3 regions of the Rhodococcus aetherivorans genome follow, and region 3 is predicted to be linked to each of the others. Evidence: riboswitches for the same ligand, from Rfam matches in the RefSeq annotation. Region 3 holds a riboswitch; each other region holds the start of a gene.
The links. Region 3 has a riboswitch for S-adenosylmethionine ahead of OCS65_RS11025 (bifunctional o-acetylhomoserine/o-acetylserine sulfhydrylase). Riboswitches for the same ligand answer to the same signal wherever they lie in the genome.

Region 1 (4,948 bases), 1.9 Mb from region 3:
GGGCTGGTGCTCGGCGCTGCACCCGGGGACTACGGGTGGCGTGTTCTGCTGATTCTCAACGTGCCGTGCGCACTCGTCACACTCGTGCTCGCGGCCCGCCGCCTGCCCCCGGATCGGGGACGACCGTCGGCCCGCAGCGGGGTCGATGCCGGGGGCCTCGCGCTGCTCGCGGCGGCCACGACGCTGGTGATGGTGCCCGTGGTCTCCGAACCGGGTCCGGTGGGTGCGGTGTTCGCCGTCGGGGGAGCGGCGGTCTCACTCGCCACCTTCCTGTGGTGGGAACGCCGTGTCGCCGTGCGCGGCGGCAAGCCCGTGCTGCTTCCCGAACTGACCGGATCCGGCGGATACGTCCTCGGTACCTTGGTCGCACTGTTCTGGTTCGGTGCGGTGCTATCCCTGAACACCGTCGTGAGCCTGTACCTCATCGAGGGGCGCGGCTATGCCGCGGTCCAGGCCGCCGCCGTGCTGTCCGCCGCCGCCGCGGCGATGGCCGTCGCCTCGGCCGTGGGGTGGCGGGTCGTCGCGCGATACGGCCGGGTGACGGTCGTCGTGGCGGTGGCGGCCGAGATCGCCGTCGTCGGTGGCTACGCCGCCGCTGTGCGGCACGACGCCACGATGCCGGTGTTCGTGGCGCTGGCCGCTCTGTCGGGTCTCTCGGGTGGATTCGTGGATGCACCCAACCGGGCGCTGACGCTCGAGTCGTCCCCGGCGGGTGGTCACGGTGTCGCGGCCGGGTTCCTGCAGCTGTCACAGCGGTTGTCCGCGACGGTCGCCCTCGCCGCGGTGTCCGGCCTGTATCTGTCGGCGCTGGCGACGGACGGGGACGACGTCGCCGGTGCCGCGTCGGCCGGCCTCGCGGTGTGCGCCGCCATGCTCGCGGTGTCGCTGCTCTGTGCGCTCGCCGACCGGCGCCGTCGTGCCGGCGCCGGGTTTCGATCACGGTGAGCGAAAGGGTTCTCCGAACTCGTTCGCAACGCGTACGGTCACCGGGAACCATCCAGAGCGACCGAGAGACCCGGCTCGACGACGTCGCAGCAACCCCCTGCCGCAGGTGAGGGTGCTACCGCCGGGAACGATGGAGGAGAAGGCATGGCAGGCGAGGGGTTCGTGGGCGCGTGGGCGCGCTTGCACGTCGACCTGTGCCGTCAGTGCTCGGGCATCTGTCGCCCCCGATCCTGTCGCGCCTGAGCGGCGCAACCCAGTCGAAGAACTACGACCGTCTGCCCGGCCGGTGGCATCGCGAAGCGCGGTGCCATCGGCGCCTCACGAGATCATGGAGTTCCCCGGTGCCTGTTCCGTTCACCTCTGCCGCCCGACGTCGCGCCGTCGCGGGCGCCACCGCCGCAATCCTCGCCGGTGGGCTCGCCGCGTGCGGCACCGACACGGCGGGCACCTCCTCCGGTGGCGGCACCCCGCAGCCCGGCGGCACCCTGCGCTACGGCCTGTCCCAGGCCCCCACGTGTGCCGATCCCGCACAGGCCGGCAGCAACCAGACCATCTACGTCGCCCGTCAGATCGTCGACTCGCTCACCGATCAGGACCCCGGGACCGGTGAACTGAAGCCGTGGCTCGCCGAAAGCTGGGAGGTGAACGGGGACGCCTCGGCGTTCACGTTCCGGCTGAAGGACGGCGTGACATTCAGTGACGGCACCCCGTTCACCGCGGAGTCGGTGAAGAAGAACTTCGACGCGATCGTCCAGACCCTCACCGGCGCCAAGGCAGCGCTGGCGGCGAGCTACCTGTCGGGGTACACCGGCACCACGGTGCTCGATCCGCTCACTGCCCAGGTGTCCTTCGCCGGACCGAACGCGCAGTTCCTGCAGGCGTCGTCGACGCTGCAACTCGGCTTCCTGTCCGACAGGGACGTCGCGAAGTCCGCGGAGGAGCGCTGCGCCGGCGACCTGTCCGGCACCGGTCCCTTCGTCTACGAGGACTACCAGCAGGACAAGTCCGCCACGCTGGTCAAGCGCACCGGATATTCATGGGGATCCGACGTTTTCGCGCACGACGGCGAGGCCTACCTCGATCGCATCGAGTTCACGATCGTCCCGGAGTCCGGTGTACGCACCGGCAGCCTCGCATCCGGCCAGCTCGACGCGATCAGCGATGCGCTGCCGCAGGACGCTTCCCAGATCGAAGGCAGCGGCGGACGGATCCTCACCACGCCGAACCCGGGTGTCCCGTTCGGTTTCCAGCCGAACGTCACCCGTGGCGTCCTGACCGATCCGGCGGTGCGCGCTGCGATCGTGCCGGCCCTCGACCGCCAGGAACTCGTCGACACCGTCCTCGGCCCCGATTTCCGGCCCGCGACCAGCACCCTCGCCTCCCGCACCCCCGGCTACGCCGCACTCGACGACGTCACCTACGACCCGGCGAAGTCGAAGTCGATCCTCGACGCCGCCGGCTGGGTTCCCGGCCCGGACGGCATCCGCGTCAAGGACGGCAACCGCCTGTCCTTCTCGGTGCTGTTCAGTTCGGTGTTCGCCGGCAACCAGGCGATCCTCGAGCTCGTGCAGCAGCAGCTGCGCGAGGTCGGTATCGACCTGCAGCTCGACCTGGTCTCCACCCCGGAAGCCACTGCCCGGCAGGGCGCGAAGGACTTCGACGCCACCTACTACAACAGCACACGCGCCGACGGCGACATCCTGCGCACCACGTTCGGACTCGACGGGCGCAACCTCAACAACCGCGGCCCGATCCCGGCGCTGGACGAGGTCCTGTCCGCGCAGCTGCGCACCACCGACCCGGCCGAACGCGGCGAGCTGATCGAGCAGGCACAGCAGCTCGTCCTCGACAACGGCCTGTGGCTGCCGACCGTGGAGCTGTCCCAGGCCATCGGTGCGGCGGGGGCGGTGCAGGACCTGAAGTTCGAGGCCTCCGCCCGGTTGCAGTTCTTCGACACCTGGCTGAGCGAGTAGACCATGGCCCGGTATCTCGGTTCCCGGCTCGTGCAGGCGCTGTTGGTGCTGTGTGCGGCGTTCACCGTCTCGTTCGGCGTGCTGTACCTGCTGCCGTCCGACCCGGTGAGCATCGCGGTCGACGGCGCCGGCAGCGGCACACCGGTGGATGCGGCCGCTGTCGCGCAACTGCAGGAGCGGTACGGGCTCGACCGGCCGCTGTGGGAGCAGTACCTCACTGCGTTGAGCAACGCCGTCCGGGGTGACTTCGGCATCTCGATCGTCACGGGACAACCCGTGACCGACGCGATCGCCGCCGCCGTACCCAGCACCCTGGCCCTGGCCGCGGTCGCCCTGGCGCTCGCCGTGCTCCTCGGCACCTCGATCGCGTTCGTCGCCACGTATACGCGCGCCCGGTGGCTGCGCAGCACGCTGTTCTCGCTGCCGCCGCTCGGTGTCGCGGTTCCGACCTTCTGGGTGGGACTTCTTCTGCTCCAGCTCTTCTCGTTCCAGATGAAGCTGCTTCCGGCATTCGGCGACCAGGGCATCGAGCATCTGGTGCTGCCCGCGATCACCCTCGCGCTTCCCACCGGTGCGGTGATCGCGCAGGTCCTCGCCGCGAGCCTGCAGACCACATGGCGGCAACCGTTCGTCGAAGCAGCTCGCGCCAAGGGCGCGTCCCGATGGCGCCTCCAGACCCGGCACACACTGCGGCTGTCCAGCATCCCCGCATTCACCATCGCCGGGGTGACAGTCGGCAACCTGTTGGCGGGGTCCGTGGTCGTCGAGACGGTGTTCTCCCGCGCCGGTGTCGGTCGTCTGACCCAGACTTCGGTTCTGGCGCAGGATATTCCCGTCGTCCAGGGCATCGTGGTCTTCAGTGCGGTGATCTTCGTGCTCGTCAACCTCGCGGTGGACCTGGTCTATCCACTCATCGATCCGCGCATCGCCGACGGCCGTCGCGGCGGCGGTTCGCCCTCGCATCCGACGCCCGCCGAGGTGACCACCGAACTCACCGGCTTCGCGGTGGAGGAGGAGAGGAAGGCTCATGTCTGACGTCCTGATCCGGGAACCGGTCGCCGCATCCGCGCAGGCCGCGGCCGGGCCACACGGACCGTCCCGGCTCCGGGGAGCGACGAGCGCCCTGCGCCGCTACGGGGTTCTCGTGGTCTCGACGACCGTGCTGCTCCTCGCCGTCGGCTTCGCCCTGTTCCCCTCGGTCTTCGCGTCCGGTGATCCGCTGCAGGGCGTCCCGGCCGACAAGTTGCAGGGGCCGTCCGCGGCGCACTGGTTCGGCACCGACAACATCGGGCGCGACGTGTACACCCGGGTCGTGCACGGTGCGGGCCTGTCCCTGACCGCGACGCTCGTCGCCGTCGGAATCGCTCTCGTCGTCGGCTCGCTCGTCGGGTTGCTCTCCGGTGCGGTCGGCGGAGCGGTCGACGGGCTACTCATGCGGGTCGTCGATGTTCTGCTGTCCATCCCCGCTCTGCTGCTGTCCCTGGCGCTCGTCACCGCGCTCGGATTCGGCACCATGAACGTGGCGATCGCGGTCGGCGTCGGGCTCGTCGCGAACTTCGCCCGCGTCATGCGGTCGGAGGTCCTGCGCGTGCGCCGCGCCCTGTACGTCGAGGCGGCGTTCGCATGCGGTGCCCGCTGGCACACCGTCCTGCGCCGGCACGTGCTGCGCAACTCGTACGCCCCCGTCGTCGCGCTCGCGGCGGTCGAGTTCGGCATGGCCGTGCTCGCTGTGTCGTCGCTGAGCTTCCTCGGCTTCGGCGCGGTGCCGCCCACCCCGGAGTGGGGATCGTTGATCTCCGAGGGCAGGAACTACCTGGCCACCGCCTGGTGGATGACGACGCTGCCCGGCCTGGTCATCGTGGCGGTCGTCCTGTCGGCGCATCGCCTCGGTCACGCCATCGAAGAACGGAGCACTCGATGACCGCGCCCCTGCTGGACGTACGCGACCTGCGGGTCGAGTACGGCAGCCGTCGCGACCCGGTCACCGCGGTGGACGGGGTCGGCTTCACGCTTTCCCGGGGTGAGGTCGT
Region 2 (4,948 bases), 2.9 Mb from region 3:
CAGGATCGCTGCGCTGCGGAGCAACGCGTCGGTCAGGTCGGCGGTGTCGCGGATCCACCATCCGACCAGCGTGAGGCCGGCGGCGATCGAGACGATCGGCAGCGAGGCCAGCGCCACCGACGTGAGGCCGAAGACCGGCACCCACCACGCGGCGCGGCGCGGCGGCTCGTCGGGCCACGGATGTACGGCCTTGCCGACCTTCCGCGCAGGGGAGCCCGCCCAGTGCTGGCCGGCCTTGACCCGGCCGAAGACGGCGGAGCCGGCCTCGACCTCGGCGTTCTTGCCGATCTTGGCGCCCGGGGCGAGCGTCGAGCGGGCACCGACGGTGGCGCCGGCGCCGATCCGGATGGTGCCGATGTGGACCTCGTCGCCGTCGACCCAGTGGCCGGACAGGTCGACCTCGGGTTCGACGGAACAGCCGTCGCCGAGTTCGAGCATGCCGGTCACCGGCGGCAGGCTGTGCAGGTCGACGCCCTGACCGACCTTCGCGCCGAGGGCGCGGGCGTAATACAGCATCCACGGCGCCCCGGACAGGTTCACCGCGCCGCTGGCCTCCGACAGCCGCAGCGCCGTCCACAGCCGCAGGTGTTCGCTGCCGCCCCTCGGATAGGTGCCGGGTTCCAGGTTGCGCAGCAGCAGCCGCGTCCCGGCGACGGCGACGGACATCCGGCCGAGCGGGGTCAGGAACAGCAGGATGCCGAGCGCCACCCACCACCACGACACCGGCGCGAGCCACGGCAGGTCGACGAACAGCGCGAAGACGTTGTTCGCCGTCGCCAGCCATGTCACCCATTGCAGTCCGGTCAGGGTGGTGAGCGGCACCGTGATGGCCAGCTGCAGCAGCTGCGTCCGGCGTGGGACGGGGGCCACCTGCCGCGGCGCGACCACCGCGGACGGTGCGAGGTCGTCGAGGTACCCGGCCAGCGAGCCGAGCCGCGGATGGTCGTACAGTTCGGCGACGGTCATCGCGGGGTAGCGCTCGCGCAGGGCGGTCACCAGCTGGGCCGCGGAGAGGGAGCCGCCGCCCAGTTCGAAGAAGTCGTCGTCGATGCTCTCGATCGGGGTGCCGAGGATCGACACCCACAGTCCGGCGACCCACTCGGCGGTCGGGTCGAGACCCAGGGCCTCGGCGGAGTCGGCCTCGGCGCCGGGTAGCGGCCACGGCAGCGCGTTGCGGTCCACCTTGCCGGAGGTGCGGGTGGGCAGCTCGTCCACCAGCGCCAGCCGCGGCACCAGGGCCGCGGGCAACTGCTCGCCGAGCAGGTCGCGCGCGGAGGCGAGGTCGAACTCCGGGTCGGTGCTGGCGATGTACCCGACGAGGATCGAGTGCCCGGCCGCGGTCTTGCGCACGGCGGCCGCGCCGCCGGCGACGCCGGGCAGGTTCTGCAGAGCGTTGTCGACCTCGCCGAGCTCGATGCGCCGACCGCCGATCTTGACCTGATCGTCGGCGCGTCCCTGGAACAGCAGGCCCCTGCGGTCGAGGGTGACCAGGTCGCCGCTGCGGTACGCGCGGTCCCAGCCGAGGGTGGGCATGGGGGCGTATTTCTCGGCGTCCTTGGCCGGGTCGAGGTAGCGAGCCAGTCCGACGCCGCCGATGACGAGTTCGCCGGTACCGCCCTCGGGCACGGGCCGGCCGTCGGCGTCCACCACGGCGAGGTCCCAGCCGTCGAGCGGCAGACCGATGCGGATCGGGCCCTTGCCGTCCATGGTTGCCGCGCATGCGACGACGGTGGCCTCGGTCGGCCCGTAGGTGTTCCACACCTCGCGACCGGGCACGGCCAGTCGCTCGGCGAGGTCCGGCGGGCAGGCCTCGCCACCGAAGATCAACAGCCGCACCGCTTCGAGCGCCTCGGCGGGCCACATCGCCGCGAGGGTGGGGACGGTGGAGACGACGCTGATGTCGCGGGAGACCAGCCACGGCCCGAGGTCCATCCCGGACCGCACGAGCGAGCGGGGCGCCGGCACGAGGCACGCGCCGTGCCGCCACGCCAGCCACATCTCCTCGCAGGAGGCGTCGAAGGCGACCGACAGTCCGGCCAGTACGCGGTCGCCGGGCCCGATCGGGTTCTCGCGCAGGAACAGCCGGGCCTCGGCGTCGACGAAGGCGGCGGCGCTGCGATGGCTGACCGCGACGCCCTTGGGGGTGCCGGTGGAGCCGGAGGTGAAGATGATCCAGGCGGCGTCGTCGAGGCGCGGGCCGCGCAGCTGTGGCGCGGGCGACGGCGGCGCGGTGCCCGGGCCGATGCCGTCGGCGGTGACGACGGCGGTGACCATCGCCTCCCCGAACACGAGTTCGGCGCGTTCGTCGGGGTCGTCCGCGTCCACCGGCACGTAGGCCGCGCCCGCCGCGAGGATGCCCAGGATCATCACGTACAGGTCCTTGGAGCCGGACGGCATGCGCACGCCGACGCGGTCACCGGCGCCGACTCCCGCGTCGGCGAGCCGGTACGAGCAGGCGATGACCTCTTCGACGAGTTCGGTGTAGCTGAGAGTGACGGTGCCGTCGTCGACGGCCGGGGCGTCCGGGTGGGTGTCGGCGGTGGCCCGCAGGATGTCGACGAGGGTGCGGGGGGCCGGGGCGTGGGAGGAGCGAACGAACTCCTCGGGGATGCGATACGACCGATCCGGATCCGTCGTGGGCTGGGCAGGCAATCGCATGTCCTTCTCTCGGCCTGGTGATGCGTTCGTCCGGTTATCTCACGGTCAGATGGACGGAGGGTGAACATCGGGTGTGTCGGTGCCCACTCCATCGGTGGAATCTCCCGCTCGACCCGACGTCGCGCTCCGCGGCGCGGCGTCCGATTCCGCTCGAAAAACCGTATCTCCCTGAAACTTCCGTTTGCGGGACGACGGCCGCCGCGATTCCGGTTTGACATCCGTGCGCGCTCCTGCAATCCTCTTCGGCAGGTCACGAGAACCAGCGACAAGCCCCGGCTAGCTGGTCGGCAACCCTCCTCCGCGGTGGGGTGCTCCGGGTGACGACCAGGCCGTGTTTCCACACCGGACACGGCAAGCGCGGATTCGGACCGTGATCGCACTCGGGCGACGAGGCGACCACCGGCGAATCCCTGAACGACGAGGGAACGTCATGACTGCTGCCGTACTGACCGCCGACACCTGCATCGCCCCGTTCGCCCGGGTCACCGGATGTGACCTGCAGGTACCCCTGGTCCAGGGTGGTACCTGCACCTACGCCAACTTCGACTACGCGGCGAGCGCGCCCGCCCTCGAAGCGGTCACCGAGCGGATCGCCGAGCTCCTGCCGTACTACGCCAGTGTGCACCGCGGTGCCGGTTACGCCTCCCGGATCTCCACCTCGAGCTACGAGCAGGCTCGTGAGTCGGTGGCCCGATTCGTGTGCGCCGCAGACGATCAGGTGGTGGTGTTCACCCGCAACACCACCGACTCCCTCAACCTCCTGGCCGGAGCCGTACCCGGCGACGTCGTGGTGCTCGACGTCGAGCACCACGCAAACCTGTTGCCCTGGAAGAACGCCCGCGTCGTCGAGGCCGCGGACACCGTCGCCGAGACGGTCCGCCGGCTCGTCGCCGAGCTGTGCAGCAAGCCCGCCGCGCTGCTCGCCGTCACCGGCGCCTCCAACGTGACCGGCGAGGTCCTCCCGATCGCCGAACTCGCCGACGTGGCGCACGCCTGCGGCGCCCGGATCCTCGTCGACGGAGCGCAATTGGTGCCGCACCGGCGGATCGACCTCACCGCTCTCGGCGTCGACTACCTCGCGTTCTCGGGTCACAAGCTCTACGCCCCGTTCGGTGCCGGCGCTCTGGTCGGACGCCGGGACTGGCTCGACGTCGCGGAACCGTATCTCGCAGGGGGCGGTGCGGTCCGCGAAGTGCGTCTCGGTCACACCGAATGGGCGTGCGCCCCGGCGCGGCACGAGGCCGGCACGCCGAACGTGCTCGGCGTCGCGGCCCTCGCCGCGGCGTGCGACGCGCTCGCCGGTTTCGACGCCGACGCCGTCGCCGAGCACGAGGAGGCGCTGTGCCGGCGCCTCCTCGGCGGGCTGCGCGACCTCGACGGCGTGGAGATCCTGCGGCTGTGGAGCGACTCGCCGGACTCGGTCGGCATCGTCACCTTCACGGTCTCCGGATTCGAACCCGGCGAGGTAGCGTCGTACCTGTCCGCCGAGCACGGAATCGGTGTGCGCGACGGCCGGTTCTGCGCACACCCGCTGCTCGCGCGGGTCGGCCTGCCCGGCGGTGCGGTGCGCGCCTCCCTGGGGCTCGGCAGTTCGTCCGCCGACGTGGACCGCCTGCTCGACGCGCTGCGCGGGCTCGTCGACGCCGGTCCCGGCTGGACCTACGCCAAGACCGACGGCCTGTGGGGACCGTCGCCCGAGACCCGTCCGGGCCTGGTGGAGTCCACCGCCGGCGCCGCGCAGTGCAGCTGACCGATTCCCGGGCGGACCGCCGGACAGGCACTGCCCGCCGGTCGAGCCGGCAGGTCTAGTCGACGTCGACGTCGACGGCCGCCGTGATGCGCATCAGCTCGCGGAACGTCGTGCGGAACAGCGTGCGCGGATGCCCGCCGGAGGCCCACAGCTCGGGGAAAGCGGCCAGGGCGGTGTCGACGTACGTGGTCAGGTTCGTCGGATGCCCGAGCGGTGCCACCCCGCCGACGGGCTGCCCGGTGACCTCGGTGACCACGTCCGGGGGCGCCGCAACGAGCGCACCACCGAGGCGTTTGCCCGTCCGTTCCGGGTTCACCCGATGCGCACCCGAGACCAGCAGCAGCACCGGTTCGTCGTCGAGCAGGAACACCAGCGACTTGACGATCGCACCCACGTCGACCCCGAGTGCGGCCGCCGCCTGCTCCGCGGTGTGCACCGACTCCGGCTGGGTTGTGATCAGCCCGTGATGACCGCGCGCGATGAGCGTGTCGGCCACCCGAGCGGCATTCGGATGCAGTGTCCCGGACATGGTTCCAGCCT
Region 3 (4,948 bases):
ACGGACACCGACGCCAGATCGTGGTAGTCCAGGCCGGCGCGCCGCAACTTGGGTTCGGAGAGATCGAATCCGAGCGGCTCCACCAGATGCAGCTCGCATCCGGTCCCGGCGACCATGCGGATCGCATTGCCTGTGTTGGGCGGGATACACGGCTCGTGGAACATCACTCGGAACACCGATCCAGCTTGCCAGTCGGTGTCTCCGGGTCGTTCGCCGGCAGCCGCTCCCGGGTCGGACCGTCGTGCGCGGCCGTCCGGCCGAGTCGCCGACGCGGCGTGCCCGGCCCGGGGCGGGACCGGCTGTGGTGAGGCTGTCTCCGCCCCGGCTGGACGACCTGAGACAATGGCGGTCGTGACTGCGACGATCCTGGACGGCAAAGCGACCCGCGACGAGATTTTCGAGGACCTGAAGGCCCGCGTGGCCGCGCTGAAGGCGAAGGGCATCACCCCCGGCCTCGGCACCGTTCTCGTCGGCGACGACCCGGGATCCGCGGCGTATGTGCGCGGCAAGCACAACGACTGCGCCAAGGTCGGCATCACCTCCATCCGCCGCGACCTGCCCGCCGCCACGACGCAGGAGGAGCTCGAGGCGGTCATCGACGAGCTGAACGCCGACCCCGCCTGCACCGGCTACATCGTGCAGCTGCCGCTCCCGAAGCACCTCGACGAGAACGCCGCGCTCGAGCGGATCGACCCTGACAAGGACGCCGACGGGCTGCACCCGATCAACCTCGGGCGCCTCGTCCTCGGCAAGGAGGCGGCGCTGCCGTGCACCCCGCGCGGCATCGTGCACCTGCTGCGCCGCTACGAGGTCCCGATCGCGGGTGCCCACGTGGCCGTCGTGGGCCGCGGCGTCACCGTCGGCCGGCCGATCGGGCTGCTGCTCACCCGGCGCAGCGAGAACGCCACCGTGACCCTCTGCCACACCGGCACGAAAAATCTCGCCGCGGAGGTGCGGCGCGCGGACATCGTCGTCGCCGCCGCCGGTGTGCCGGGACTGATCACCGCCGACATGGTCAAGCCGGGTGCGGCGGTCCTGGACGTGGGTGTGAGCCGGACGCCGGAGGGCCTGCGCGGCGACGTCGCCGACGACGTCCGCGAGGTCGCCGGGTTCCTCTCGCCCAATCCCGGCGGCGTCGGCCCCCTGACCCGTGCGTTCCTGCTGGCGAACGTGGTCGAGCGAGCCGAACAGCTCGCCGGCCGCTGACCCGGTGGTGCAACTGGCCGGCGCGGAGCGCTGGGTGCGTCTGGCCCGGCGGAATCTGCCGCTGCTGGCGGTGACGGTCGTCATCGCCGCGGCGGTGATCCTCGTCGTGGCGGATCGGTGGCGCCGCGGTGCGTTCGTCTTCGGCAGCGCCACCCTGCTCGCCGGCCTGCTGCGCCTGTGGGTGCCCGAGGACCTGGTCGGCGTGCTCGCCGTGCGCAGCCGGACCTTCGACGTGTCCGCGCTCCTCGTGGTAGGCGGTCTCATCATCGCCCTGGCGGTCTCGATCGATCCTCTCGGCACCGGCTGAACCGCCGGGCCTCGGCGGCCCGGCGGCACGCGCTTCTCAGCCCCGCGCGAGGGTGACGAGCTCGGACAGGAGCTTGGCGACGGCGTCGGCCTCGGTGAGGAAGCCGTCGTGACCGTCCCGGGACTCGAGGACACGCAGCCCGTCGCAGCCGGGCAGCCCGTCGGCGATCTCCTGCTGCAGCCGCAGCGGGTACAGGCGGTCGGAGTCCACGCCGGCGACGATCGTCGGCACCGGGGTGGATCCGAGCGCGGCGGCCACGCCGCCCCGGCCGTGCCCGACGTCGTGCCGGTTCATCGCCTGGGTGAGCGCCACGTAGGTACCGGGATCGAAGCGGGCGACGAGCTTGTCGGCCTGGTGCTCCAGGTAGCTCTGCACCGCGTATCGGCCACCGTTCCAAGGGTTTTCACTCCCCTGGGGGGAGTTGGCGAAGCGGGTGTCGAGCTCGCCCTCGGTCCGGTACGTCAGGTGCGCGATCCGCCGTGCGATGCCCAGTCCGGCCCGCGGCACCCGTCCGGTTCCGTAGTAGTCCCCGCCTTGCCAGTCCGGGTCGGCGGTGATTGCGGCGATCTGCGTGGTCTGGGTGCCGATCTGGTCGGCGGTGGCGCGGGCGCCCACCGCCAGGACCAGGGCCGCCCGCACCCGTTCCGGATATCCGACGATCCATTCGAGCGTCCGCATGCCGCCCATGGACCCTCCGGTCACGGCGGCGAACCTGTCGATGCCGAGCGCGTCGGCGAGGGCGACCTCGGCGGCGACCTGGTCGCGCACCGTGATGCCGGGGAACCGGGAGCCCCACGCCTTGCCGTCCGGGGCGGTCGAACCGGGCCCGGTGGTGCCGCGGCAGCCGCCCAGCACGTTCGTCGCCACGACGCACCACCGGTCGGTGTCGATCGGCGCACCGGGACCGACCATCCCGGACCACCAGCCCGGCGACGGGTGCTCGGGCCCGGCGGGGCCGGTCACGTGCGAGTCCCCGGTGAGGGCGTGTTCGACGAGGACGACGTTGTCGCGGGTCGGCGACAGCCTGCCCCACCGTTGCACCGCCACCGTCACGTCGGGCAGGGTCGCGCCGCTCTCCAGCGCCAGCGGCCCGATGTCGACCGTGCCCAGACGGCCGTCCTCCGGCGGCAGCTCCACGTGGCGCCGGTCGACGCGCGCCGTCAAGACGCGACCGCCTCGAGGCCGGTGGTGATGTCGGCGAGGATGTCGTCGATGCCTTCGATGCCCACGGCGAGGCGGACCTGGCCGGGGGTGACGCCGGCGGCGAGTTGCTCGGTGGCGGTGAGCTGGGAGTGGGTGGTGGAGGCGGGGTGGATGACCAGCGAGCGGACGTCGCCGATGTTGGCGACGTGGCTGTGCAGGGTCAGTGCGTCGACGAACTTCTTGCCGGCGTCGACGCCGCCGGCGAGTTCGAAGGTGACGATGGCGCCGGTGCCGCGGGGGGCGAGCTGCCGGCCGCGCCGGTACCAGGGGGAGGAGGGCAGGCCGGCGTAGGACACCGCGGTGACCTCGGGGCGGGTGGTGAGGAACTCGGCGACGCGGGCGGCGTTGGCGACGTGCCGTTCCATGCGCAGCGACAGGGTTTCCAGGCCCTGGGCGATGAGGAAGGCGTTGAACGGGGAGACCGCGGCGCCGAGGTCGCGCAGCAGTTGCACGCGGGCCTTGAGGGCGTAGGCGGGGGCGCCGAGGTCGGCGTAGACCACGCCGTGGTAGCTGGGGTCGGGGGTGACGAACTGGGGGTGCCGCGCGGTGCCGTCGGGGCCGGTGGCGGTCCAGTCGAAGGTGCCGCCGTCGACGAGGACGCCGGCGATGGCGGTGCCGTGGCCGCCGAGGTATTTGGTGGCCGAGTGCACGACGATGTCGGCGCCGTGCTCGAGGGGGCGGATCAGGTAGGGGGTGGCGACGGTGTTGTCGACGATCAGCGGCAGGTGGTGCTCGTGGGCCACCCCGGAGATGCCCGGCAGGTCGAGGAGGTGGTTCTTGGGGTTGGCGATGGTTTCGCCGTAGAAGGCGCGGGTGGTGGGGCGGATCGCGGCGCGCCACTGGTCGAGGTCGTCGGGGTCGTCGACGAAGGTGACCTCGATGCCGAGTCGGGGCAGGGTGTAGTGGAACAGGTTGTAGGTGCCGCCGTAGAGGTAGGGGCTGGAGACGAGGTGGTCGCCGGCGGCGGCGAGGTTGAGCACGGCGAAGGTTTCGGCGGCCTGGCCGGAGGACAGCAGCAGGGCGGCGGCGCCGCCTTCGAGGGCGGCGATGCGTTGTTCGACCGCGTCCTGGGTGGGGTTCATGATGCGGGTGTAGATGTTGCCCGGTTCGGTGAGGCCGAACAGGGCGGCGGCGTGGTCGGTGCTGTCGAAGGTGTAGCTGGTGGTCTGGTAGATCGGCAGGGCGCGGGCGCGGGTGTCGCCGCCGCCGGGCTGGCCCACGTGGATCTGCTTGGTCTCGAAGCTCCAGCCGTCTTCGCGCCGGGTGTTCTCGCTGTCGGTCATGATGTCCTTCTGGCCGTGGTCGGGAGGTCGGGGCGGCTAGGGGCGACAGCTCATGATCACAACCCTCATGACGAATACCTCCATCGGACCGGCTTGTCGTGCGGCGTGGCGCCGGACGACCGGGTCATCACCCGGAGCACCCCACCCTGGCCGGAGGGTTGCCGACCAGCAAGCCGGGGCTTCACGCTGGTACTCATGACCTGGCGCGAGTCTAGCGGCTCGAACGGATGCTTCGGTAGGCGACCCATACCTGCCGGCGGGAGGCGCCTGAGCAGGCGAAAGTTACCCGCCGGTAGCCCGGGGCCCGCTTGGCGGACCGGGTCGATAGCAGTACGCTCGTCTTGTTTGGATCGTGTTCCGCACGTGTGAGCACGCCATAAATGGTTCATTGAGCCGACCACGATCGCACCCACAAAGTGCGATCGACTTGGGACCAGGGACACTTCCTAGGAGGACGCGAAGCGCACATGTCCAAGATCAAGGTTGAAGGAACGGTCGTCGAACTCGACGGCGACGAGATGACCCGCATCATCTGGCAGTTCATCAAAGACAAGCTGATCCATCCCTACCTGGATGTGAATCTCGAGTACTACGACCTCGGCATCGAGCACCGCGATGCAACCGACGACCAGGTCACCGTCGACGCAGCCAACGCCATCAAGAAGCACGGCGTCGGCGTCAAGTGCGCCACCATCACTCCCGACGAGGCCCGGGTCGAGGAGTTCGGCCTGAAGAAGATGTGGCGCTCGCCCAACGGCACGATCCGTAACATCCTGGGCGGCACCATCTTCCGTGCCCCGATCATCATCTCCAACGTGCCCCGCCTGGTGCCCGGCTGGACCAAGCCGGTCATCGTCGGCCGTCACGCCTTCGGTGACCAGTACCGCGCCACCGACTTCAAGGTCGACCGCCCGGGCACCGTCACCATCACCTTCACGCCGGAGGACGG

Region 1: it holds a riboswitch for S-adenosylmethionine, as region 3 does, so the genes downstream of both, OCS65_RS02350 (ABC transporter substrate-binding protein) here and OCS65_RS11025 (bifunctional o-acetylhomoserine/o-acetylserine sulfhydrylase) in region 3, are expected to answer to the same signal.
Region 2: it holds a riboswitch for S-adenosylmethionine, as region 3 does, so the genes downstream of both, OCS65_RS25875 (aminotransferase class V-fold PLP-dependent enzyme) here and OCS65_RS11025 (bifunctional o-acetylhomoserine/o-acetylserine sulfhydrylase) in region 3, are expected to answer to the same signal.

What each region holds. Positions count from the first base shown of each region.
Region 1 covers NZ_CP106982.1:504,164-509,111, reverse strand. Annotated here, with positions in the region: gene OCS65_RS02355 (MFS transporter) at 1-945, shown strand, start outside; SAM riboswitch class I at 991-1,082, shown strand; gene OCS65_RS02350 (ABC transporter substrate-binding protein) at 1,287-2,918, shown strand; gene OCS65_RS02345 (ABC transporter permease) at 2,922-3,953, shown strand; gene OCS65_RS02340 (ABC transporter permease) at 3,946-4,839, shown strand; gene OCS65_RS02335 (dipeptide ABC transporter ATP-binding protein) at 4,836-4,948, shown strand, end outside.
Region 2 covers NZ_CP106982.1:5,651,087-5,656,034, reverse strand. Annotated here, with positions in the region: gene OCS65_RS25880 (Pls/PosA family non-ribosomal peptide synthetase) at 1-2,658, opposite strand, end outside; SAM riboswitch class IV at 2,907-3,022, shown strand; gene OCS65_RS25875 (aminotransferase class V-fold PLP-dependent enzyme) at 3,089-4,408, shown strand; gene OCS65_RS25870 (YbaK/EbsC family protein) at 4,464-4,937, opposite strand.
Region 3 covers NZ_CP106982.1:2,437,146-2,442,093, forward strand. Annotated here, with positions in the region: gene OCS65_RS11005 (tRNA (cytidine(34)-2'-O)-methyltransferase) at 1-176, opposite strand, end outside; gene OCS65_RS11010 (bifunctional methylenetetrahydrofolate dehydrogenase/methenyltetrahydrofolate cyclohydrolase) at 352-1,206, shown strand; gene OCS65_RS11015 (DUF3017 domain-containing protein) at 1,211-1,513, shown strand; gene metX (homoserine O-acetyltransferase MetX) at 1,550-2,677, opposite strand; gene OCS65_RS11025 (bifunctional o-acetylhomoserine/o-acetylserine sulfhydrylase) at 2,674-3,999, opposite strand; SAM riboswitch class IV at 4,085-4,200, opposite strand; gene OCS65_RS11030 (NADP-dependent isocitrate dehydrogenase) at 4,467-4,948, shown strand, end outside.